3 regions of the Oceaniserpentilla sp. 4NH20-0058 genome follow, and region 1 is predicted to be linked to each of the others. Evidence: predicted binding sites of a transcription regulator. Region 1 holds the regulator's gene; each other region holds the start of a gene.
The links. Region 1 encodes FliA, which starts transcription of late flagellar genes. Its sites were predicted from a motif close to CTAAAGTTNNNNNNNNNNCNGCCGATA; they were not measured.
Positions count from the first base shown of each region.

Region 2: ABWV45_RS12530 (DUF6685 family protein) is a predicted target of FliA. The motif match lies at 2,511-2,537, and genes of this name have one in related genera.
Region 3: fliD (flagellar filament capping protein FliD) is a predicted target of FliA. The motif match lies at 1,057-1,083, and genes of this name have one in related genera.

Region 1 covers NZ_BAABWE010000005.1:54,686-58,211, reverse strand. Annotated here, with positions in the region: gene ABWV45_RS08270 (protein phosphatase CheZ) at 1-277, opposite strand, end outside; gene cheY (chemotaxis response regulator CheY) at 291-665, opposite strand; gene ABWV45_RS08260 (RNA polymerase sigma factor FliA) at 809-1,555, opposite strand; gene ABWV45_RS08255 (MinD/ParA family protein) at 1,559-2,371, opposite strand; gene flhF (flagellar biosynthesis GTPase FlhF) at 2,498-3,526, opposite strand, start outside.
Region 2 covers NZ_BAABWE010000009.1:98,169-101,694, forward strand. Annotated here, with positions in the region: gene ABWV45_RS12505 (hypothetical protein) at 1-184, shown strand, start outside; gene ABWV45_RS12510 (DUF481 domain-containing protein) at 226-981, shown strand; gene ABWV45_RS12515 (response regulator) at 1,070-1,438, opposite strand; gene ABWV45_RS12520 (hypothetical protein) at 1,723-2,031, opposite strand; gene ABWV45_RS12525 (hypothetical protein) at 2,003-2,458, opposite strand; gene ABWV45_RS12530 (DUF6685 family protein) at 2,599-3,498, shown strand.
Region 3 covers NZ_BAABWE010000005.1:155,993-159,518, forward strand. Annotated here, with positions in the region: gene ABWV45_RS08695 (flagellin N-terminal helical domain-containing protein) at 1-455, shown strand, start outside; gene ABWV45_RS08700 (flagellar protein FlaG) at 535-936, shown strand; gene fliD (flagellar filament capping protein FliD) at 1,148-3,526, shown strand, end outside.

The DNA.
Region 1 (3,526 bases):
CAACGTACTGCAAACCTTCATGGGCTTCATCTATATCTGATCCGGCACCTTGAACTTTACTATCTAATTTAAAGTTCTTGATTGACTCATGCAGTGCACGCGTGAGCTGCCCGATTTCTTGATAAAGATTTTCATCCCTAACTTTTTGTAAATCCTGAATTAAGCCAACTGCGCCTGCAAGGTCATTTTGTTCTAATCGACCCATTAGCTCATTAGCTTTTTCAGAAAACAGTTTTGCAAACTCTGATGTTGAGTTTTTTAGCTCTGCTTCTGCCATGACACCTTCCTAGTCAGCCATCAACACGCTCAAAGATTTTTTCAATCTTTTCTTTGAGTACCGCAGCCGTAAACGGTTTTACAACATAGCCATTTACACCTGCTTGTGCTGCCGCCACAATTTGGTCTCGTTTTGCTTCGGCTGTCACCATTAACACAGGTAAAGACTTCAACCGCTCATCTTCACGTACATGCTTCAACAGCTCTATACCTGTCATACCTGGCATGTTCCAGTCGGTGACTAAAAAATCAAAGTCACCACTTTGTAACATGGGTAAGGCGGTATTGCCGTCGTCTGCCTCTTGAGTATTGGTAAACCCCAAATCTCTGAGCAGGTTTTTAATGATGCGCCTCATGGTGGAGAAATCGTCCACAACAAGTATTTTCATATTTTTATCCAAAGCTACCTCCCAGCGCCCTGGCCAATGACTCTATTGCCTATTTTTAGTCTAGCCAGTGTTATGAAGTTATCCAGCAGGTTCATGTGAAATATAAGACTAGGCGTAATTTAACCAGCCTTTATTCACTACCTTTAGGCCTTTTGTTCTACCCATTCAGATAAGCGAGCCCTTAATCTATGGGCCGCTTGGCTATGAATTTGGCTTACTCGTGACTCACTTACTTCTAAGACAGCTCCTATTTCTTTTAAATTTAATTCTTCATCGTAATATAGGGCTAACACCAATTGCTCTCTTTCTGGAAGGGTCCCAATGGCTTGTGCAAGCTGTTTTTGGAAATGCTCCGATTGTAGGCCTTCAAACGGCCCTGAATCATCGTGATTGATTAGCTCCCCTTCCCGCTCACCGGGTTGGGTCAAAAGGTCTTCAAAGCTGAATAGCCGAGAACCAAGGCCATCTTGGAGGTGGGTGTGATACTCTTCCAAGCTCATATCTAATGCAGAAGCAACTTCATGATCTTGTGCATCACGCCCAGTTTGAGATTCTACAAATCGAATGGCATCCGCTATTTTCCGGCTGTTTCGATGTACGGACCGAGGCGCCCAATCTCCTTTACGAATTTCATCAAGCATAGCGCCACGAATACGAATACCAGCATAGGTTTCAAAACTCGCACCTTTACTCGGTTCGTATTTGCGTGCAGCTTCAATCAAGCCAATCATGCCTGACTGTACAAGATCATCCAGTTGTACCGAAGCTGGTAATCGCCCTTTTAGATGATGACCTATGCGCTTAACTAAAGGCGCATATTCTTCGATTAGATGATTAAAATTAGGATTTTGCTCACCTGTGTACATGGCTAAACCACTTGCTACGGCCATTATTTATCCACGAGCTGTTGATACTAAACTCTCCACAAAAAACTCTAGGTTGCCTCTTGCTGTTGTCGGCAATGGCCATGAGTCCACTTTTTTTGCTAAGGATTTATAGGCCAACGAGGCCTTTGCTCTTGGGTACGCTTCTATTACTGCTCGCTGTCTTTGCACCGAGCGTTTAACACTTTCATCAAATGGAATACTGCCAACATATTGCAATGCAACATCTAAGAATCGGTCTGTTACTTTTGTCAATTTGGCAAATAGGTTGTGGCCGTCTTGGCTTGTTTTCACCATGTTGGCTAAAATCCTAAAACGAAACACCCCGTGATCACGATTCAATAGCTTAATGAGTGCATAAGCATCGGTAATACTGGTAGGCTCATCCGTCACAACAAACAGGGCTTCTTGCGCGGCTTTTACGAAACTGACAACGCCATCACTGATACCAGCCGCGGTATCAATAACCAGTACATCTAATTGATCAGATATGGAGCTAAAGGCTCTGATTAGGCCTGCATGCTCTCTTGCATCCAATTGAGCCATTTCTTGTGTACCGGAAGCCGCGGGAATAATACGAATGCCACCTGGGCCATTAACCAATACATCACGTAAGCTGACCTCGCCACTTAGTACATTGCTTATATTATTCTTCGAGGTGATGCCTAGTAGCACATCAATATTGGCTAAACCTAAGTCCGCATCCAGTAACACCACCCGTCGACCTAACTCAGCCAGTGCGATACTAAGATTAACCGAAACATTACTTTTACCTACCCCACCTTTACCACCGGTGACGGCAATTACTTGAACTGGATGCATCAGATACTCCCCTTATCTAAAAGCTTAGTGCAATTAGCGAAAATAGCCCCGTTTGATATGGTTAAAAACCGACATTTTTCCATGTAGGAAGTCTCCTGATATAACAAATAAAGCTTAGTAATGTCGCTACCAAGCACCTGCCGCCACGTCTTGATTCGGGGTATATTGTTGTTCATGTTGCGCTATTTTCACGGCCTGTTTGACCAAGTACTTGGCATTGGCAGGGTCAAAGTCGTCTGGGATACGCTGTCCGTCTGTGCTGTAAGCTAAGCTTAATTTGCACTCTAGAAGCATAGACAATGCATCACCTAAACTGCTGGCTTCATCCACTTTCGTCAGAATACAGCCATTCAATTTTGCACTTTTATAATTATGATAAACCTTACGCAATACTCGGCTGCTACTTGTAGCGGGTAAGGTGAGTAGCGTATTAACCTTGTTATTCAATTGTGAAATTTGATCCAGCTGATATTTCAGCATTGGGTGTTCAGGGGTCAGACCAGCAGTGTCGATTAAGATTAAATCACACTCTTCAAGCTGTTTAATGCATTGAGACAAAGGATGATCTTGGTCGGCCACTTGTACTGGAACCCCTAAAATTTGGCCCAATGTACGCAATTGATCATGTGCGGCTAAGCGATAGTTATCCATGGTAATCAGCCCCACTTTTGCCCCATCGTTATCTAAAGTGTATCGAACGGCCATTTTAGCAATAGTTGTTGTTTTGCCTGCTCCGGTTGGCCCAACCAGTGCAAATATTCCACCACGTTTTAAGCGATCACTTGGGTTAATTTGTATGTGTAATGCCAAGTCATGTAGGCACGTTTGCCAAGCTTGTTGCTCATCCGCATGGGATTTAATTTGATGAGTTAATTGGTATATCAGCCACTCTTCAAAACCCATTTGTTCAAGTCGCTGCCACAGTTTTGCTTGTAAGCTGTTTGCTGGGCCAAATTTCTTCCATACAAAATTCTGTGATTGAGCAGAAACCGCAGAGCCTGCGCCACTTACTAATAGGTCTTTTAGATCATTTAACTCATTACGAACTTCATGAAGGATTTTCTGGTTCTGTTGTTCTTTTAAATCCACAGAAGCGGATTGAGAATCCGTCATATTAGATTGCTGCTTGACTGGTTCATATCCTTGGCTTGGATC
Region 2 (3,526 bases), on a different contig from region 1:
AACTCAACTGGCCTATCAACACCAACAAACCGGCCCCATGAACGTGGAGGCGGCACTGGAAACCCACTTGAGCACCCTAAAGGACAAACCCGCGGTCTTAGATGATTACAAAGAAAGTCAGCACATGCTCAACATCATTCGCAATCTAGCCAGTGCTCGTGAGCAATCCATGCACGCCGCATAAACTATGTTAAACTTACAGCTTAAGTTTTATGAATATAATTTATGATGCTACTTAGAATACTTGCCCTGCTGTTACTCACTAACAGTGCCTATGCCATCACCAACATTGAAAGCCAACGCTTAAAAAGTAGTGAGCCTGGCACTTCTGGCAACATCAGCTTTACCCTTGATGGGGAACTGGGCGAAAGCGATGGATTTACCCTTGGCTCTTCTATGACGCTTATACGCTCATACATTAAAGACGAATGGATTGTGCTATTTAATCGCGAATACTCTGAAGAAGAAGGGGAAGTCTATTCTGACGAAACCTTAATCCACCTTCGACACCTTACCAAGCATACAGATCACTGGGGACACGAGATATACACCCAATATGAAGAAGATCTATTCACTGATTTACGCAGCCGTTCATTGATTGGTGCCGGTGCTCGATACACCTTAAACTCAGACCTTACACTAAAAACAGCCAACCACTTTGGCTTAGGGTTATTCTATGAAAATGAGGAATACGCTCGCACCATTACCGAAGACAACGAAGAGAATATACGCTTAAATATTTATTGGACGTACCGCAACAACGTAACCGAAAACACCACCTACACCAGTACGCTTTACTACCAACCAGATGTGGCTGCATTGAATGATACCAAAGGCCTTTGGCAAAATGCTGTCACTATCAGCGTAACCTCAACCATCAGCTTGCGTTTAAAGTGGGATCTAACCCATGATAACCACGCGCCAAACGGCAACAGCGAAACCGATTTAAGCTACAACAGCATTATTATTTATAATTTTTAAACTTACTTTTAATTTGGCAAGTTCTGAGAATGTAGAGTGGAGTAATCCACTCTACATCACTGCGGGAAAGATACTTAAATATGAAAAGTTATGCAGTGGCTAATAATCGATCAATGGTCGCCTTTAAGTGATCATCATCCGCAGGCTTAATTAGGTAATCGCTCGCACCTTGACGCTTACCCCACATGATATCGGTTTCTTGATCTTTTGATGTCACGATTACAACCGGAATATGCTTAGTGCTTTCGCTTTTAGTGATTTTACGAGTAGCCTGAAAGCCATTCATATTCGGCATCACCACATCCATTAAGATGATATCAGGAAGCAATTCTGTGGCTTTTTCCACACCTTGTAGGCCATCTTCTGCCCAGTGTACGGTGTGCCCTTGTTTCTCTAGAAGTCGTTTATGACCTTCCATCATAGTAGCGGAATCGTCCACAATCAGTACTGTTGCCATGTTGCCTCTGTTTTTATAGTTAATGTTATGAGGAGTTTTGGGCTAAAACCCAATGACATCTGGCCAGTCTATCCCGCTAGCATGGGTTTCGTCTACTTACCAATTGGTCAAGTATGCAACCGTGTTATAGCATGCTCATTTGCAATCGATACGCAGATATCTCATTTGCCCAGCTAAGTCACATATATACTGAACAAATGACGAGCATCCCAACTCAACTTAGCCATATTTAAATGTCAGATTTCATCCGTGCATTATGCCGCAAAATACGCCAAGAAAGTATATTAACCGCAATATAACTTATTAATATATACCCAAAATGCAAAACTTAAACAGCTTATACCTAGAATACTCAGAACTAAAAAAGCGCCATACTGCTGCAAAAAAGAAGGCTTAGGTTGAGCCGCCAGCAATAACTCTCGCTGAGCTTCAAGTAGTAATTGAGTATCTTTACCGGCGTGCTCCATCAAGTGCCAAGCTGCTTCACGCCACGCAGGGTGGGACTTTCCTTCGCGTAAAATCAGAATGGCCTGCTGAATACGAAATCTAGGTTTGTATCCAAACTTAGAAGGTTCGCTGGGGTCGCCACTCATGAAGCGCTATTCCTTGAATTTCTTGCATGGATCGTTGCAAATCAAAACGCCACAAGTTACGAGCCTTAAGCATATCCAACGCATCCACCTGACTATGCTTTAAAATGGCAACAACCTCTGAATCCGTTGTCACTTTAACTACATTAATAGCATCAACCATTTTCAGTAGCTTTAAGCAAAAACATCGGAAATCCTGAGCTGAATTGACATCACCTGTCGGCATGGATTCATGAGAAATATTCAACACTTCCTGTAGTTTTTGCTCAAATTGCTCATACCATAGCTGATAAGCAACCTGCTCCACATTTTGATCACAGTTCCGCTCTGCTTGGGCCAGCGCCTCATCAATAGCCTGAGCCATTTCAAACTGCGTTTTTCCTTTCAAACACATGTACTTAGGTTTGGGTTCATCCTGAGGAGAAGCCATATTTTTCCCCTATACTTTATGAATGGGTTACTTAGTTTTAAAGCAGAGTTCATTAAAGTTGTCGAGTAATTAGCCGATATTACCCTAAAGGAATCGGCTGCCTGCGGCACTTGAAGTAGAATGGAAGATGTATCACACCTATGAGTAATGCCAAATTGCCCGGCCCAGCCGGATCGAAAAAGTCAAAAATAGGCCCTGTGGATATCGAAACATGGGCCAATCTGTTGCTACAGAAGATGTTCCCTGTTTGGTATTGTGTACGCTATGTTTCTGAAATGCCCATGGAAATGCTGGGTGACATCAACCCTAAAAGCTTTCTAGCCCATCGCTGGCTATCTGTGGCTGATACCAATAATGCCGCCGCTGACTCCCTTGAGAAAGCAGGGCCTCAATGGAAGGATCTAAGCCAGCTATTACGAAAAATCTACAGAACAAAGCGCTTTAAACGCTATCTCTCCATGAAAAATATCACCGCAGTAAAATCCAGCATTATTGACTATGATTATGGCGATATTTTGGAATACTCCGAAAACGAATGTAAAGACATACCCAAGCACCACGCTGAGCATTACGACCAACTGACCGCCGAAGTGTTTGGCGATAAATCCATGCACCACCCTTTCGCCTACCGAGAATGGGATGGCCGCTACTATTACTGCAATGAAGAAGAGCCTAGGAAATTTGCATCATTGCTCCAGCACTGCCGAGACAAAGGCCGAGACTTAACCGTTAAAGCCGATATCGAAATCCAGCATGTGGATATGCGTACCGTTGAAATCATGCGCAGTCGTTATTGGTTGCTTCTGATGAAGCGTGAAACAGCCTACCAAGTGGCCTATTTAATTCGAGCCGCTAGAATACCCTGCCAAATGGCTGAGTTTGAATCTCGCCGTAGTGACTTAATCTTTTTGGTCCTAAAGAAAACCGATTACCGCACAGCCCAAATTGTCGAAGCTATGTTTCGTCGCCATTTCCCCCGAGGACTCATCGAATGGGGGCGCTATCTTTGCACTCACCAAGTACCTTTTCGTAATCGTTAATTTGACCCACCAAAACAGCTAAGTACAA
Region 3 (3,526 bases), 100 kb from region 1:
GTGCGACTTATGAAACCACCTATTCAACTGTCACACTTCAGTCAGCTGGTGAGTTCACTCTCGCTGCGGGCTCGGAAGGGGCGGATGAGTTAGCGGCTCTAGGCTTAGCAGAAGGTAGCTACGGCGGTGCGGTTCAAGGTCAGTTCTTAACGGACATTGATATTTCAACCTTCGAAGGAGCAACAGCCGCGCTGACCTCCATCGATAACGCACTGCAATCTATTGCGGCTCAACGTGCGGACTTAGGTGCGATTCAAAACCGAATGGAATCAACTGTAAGTAACTTAGCCATTACCTCTGAGAACTTGGCAGCTGCAAACTCTCGTATTCAAGATGCGGATTTCGCGGCCGAAACAGCAGAGCTATCGCGTACACAGGTGCTACAACAGGCTGGTATCTCGATTCTTGCTCAGGCTAACCAGGGTCCACAGCAGGTGCTTTCTTTACTCGGATAAGTTAGGTAGTCAACCAACGGAAGGGATTCTCCTTCCGTTGGCAGCGTAAGCTGATAGCTAACTTTATGAGAGGTGTATTATGAATGAAATTAAAGCGCAAAATACGACAGTGAATACTGCCGGCTCGCTCACTTCAGCACCTCAAGTTCAATCACAAAAGCCAAAAGCGGATGTGAGCGCCAAAGCGGAAACAGAAGTAGTCACAAGCGGCAAGCAATTGCCAAATGAGGACGCGACTGCAGCAGCTGAAGCAAAGAGCGTTGAGGTAAAAGAGGCGGTGTCTAAGTTAAACGAGTATGTACAGAAAACACAACGAGACTTAGACTTTAGACTTGATGAAGACAGCGGAAAGACAGTGATCAGCGTATACGATCGACATTCAGAACAACTGGTTCGCCAGATTCCGAATGAGGCGGCGCTGGAAATGGCAAAGAAATTGAATAGTGAAGAACCAACGTTACTTTTTAGTGCGCAGGTTTAATTGTTTGATTTTGGTCTATCACATTAGCTAGGACTAAAAGAACAAGGTAACAATTAAAATGTTGGCTAGACTTAGGAATGAGTAGGTTGACGTTTAATAGCTAAATCTTTTAGTTAAACATTAAAGTATTACCTGATATCGCCGTTAAATGGGGTATCGGGTTTTGCTTTTTGTGAACCCTTAATGTGAGTGTTAGATTGTCGGAGGTTACATGGCTGCTATTGAATCCCTAGGCATTGGGTCAGACCTTCTTACCAGTGATTTAGTTGAAAACATCATTAATGCTGATAAAGCAGCCGGTGAGTTACGACTAAACACACAGCAAAGTATTATTGATGCCAAAATATCGGCATATGGTGAAGTGCAAAGTAAGTTATATGATTTCTCTGAGACTATTGTCGCTTTATCAGATAGTAGCAACGTGGGTGCAACCACTGCTGAATCATCTGACGAGTCCATTTTAACCGCGACCGCAACCTCGTCAGCCCCTTCGGGCACTTATAGTGTTGAAGTACAACGCACAGCCAAAGCTCACTCATTAGTCTCTCAATCGTATACCAGTGTTACTGATGCGGTAGGTTTAGGCACGTTAACGTTTGCATTGGGCACCACTGCGTATGACGGGGCAAACTATGATGGTTTTGAGGCCAACCCTGATGCAGGTACGGCTACTATTGAAATCACCTCAGGTAACAACACGCTTCAAGGTCTAAGGGATGCTATCAATAACGAAGATTTTGGAGTACGTGCCAATATTGTTAATGATGGCAGTGGTTATGTGCTACAGCTCACCAGTGAAGATACAGGTGAAGACTATAGTATGGAAATTATTGCCAAAGACGCGAGTGGTGCTTTAGCTACATCAGGTCTTTCTGCGTTTGCGTATAATGAAAATCAAAAAAATCCAGCCAACAACTTAACAGAAACACAGCAAGGTGAAGATGCACTGTTAAATGTAAATGGTTTATCTATTACCCGTTCAAGTAACGAAATTTCAGAAGTTATTGATGGTGTGACATTAAGCTTAAAAGGTGAAGATGTTGGCACTAATGTCAGTATAACTGTCGCGCCAGATGTGGCTGGTATCTCTGAAAAAGTACAAGCGATGATTGATGGCTTTAATAGCTTTCAGGATGTTTACAAAGATCTAACCAAATACGATGAAGATTCCAGTACAGGAAGCCTGTTGCTAGGTGACAGCACATTACGCTCAATTAATACCCAAATTAAAAGTATATTAACCAGTACGGTTAGCGATATTACAGGAACCAATTTCCGCTCGTTCAGTGAATTAGGTATATATAGCGATCAAAATGATAGTTTCAAATTAAAATTTGACGCAAGTTTATTTTTAAAAGGGTTAAACGAAAGTCGTGAAGCGGTAATCGGTGTTTTTGCTGATCAGGGCTCTGTTACCGATGATCGCATTACCTTTTTAAATGATTCAATTAATACAAAGCCCGGTACTTATGATATCAATATCACGCAGATTGCAACTCAAGGTACTTATGAAGGTGGCAGTGCCAGTGTACTTGATTTTTTATCACCGGTTGTAATCAATGACTCGAATGATGAATTTTCAATAAATGTAAATGGAACCACGGCCAGTGTAACGTTAACCCAAGGCAGTTATACAACTTCTGATGAGCTGGCGGCTGAAATACAGTCACAAATAAACAGTACTAAGTCAATTAAAGAAAGAGCCTATAGTGTGAGCGTGGATTACAACGGGGCTAATAACTCTTTTGATTTTACATCTAATTCTTATGGTTCTAAATCTCAAGTGTATTTTACATCGGTAGATACCAATACTGCGAACACATTGGGTTTTAATACGTTAGGCAGCGGTGAATTTAATGGTGTTGAATTAAGCACATTAAATAGCGAATATTTTAACGGCTATGGCACCTCAACATTACCGGCAAACAGAACCGTTTCTGATGATGAAGGCATTGATTTCGCAAGCTCTAATGCAACCTTTTCGGTTAGTTTAAATGGCGGTGCAGCAGAAGCGGTAACCGTTAACTTAAATGCGGCAGGCCTTGATCTAAATGGCGATGGTGACTTTGGTAATCGGAAAGACACCCTACAAGCGATACAAACTGCTATTGATGCAACCGCTTTAAATGGCGATGTGATCGCCAGTTTTGATGATGGAGGCAAATTAGTGCTTACCACCACAACCCCAAGTGCCTCTGATTCCATAGAGATCACCGCAGTCGGTTCTAATACATCAGATTTACTTTTAGGTTTAGATGCGACTGATGGTGCTCAAATTAACGGTAAAGATCCAGGTTTAACCTTTGCGAGCAATGTAGATTTTCAGGTCGAATTAAACGGTACAGAAAGTGCCAATACGGTGAGCATTCCAGCGGGAACCTATTTAACAGGGAATGATTTAGCCACAGCAGTTCAAACGGCCATTAACACCGATTTAACAGGGGACGTGAATTTAGCCGATCAAATATACGGCGCCACAACAACGGAAGGCACGCGAGACGTTGCAACCAATATTGATTTTAGTACAACCAATGCGGGCTTTACGTTAAATGTAAATGGTAACGAACAAGCCATATTGTTAGATGCAGAC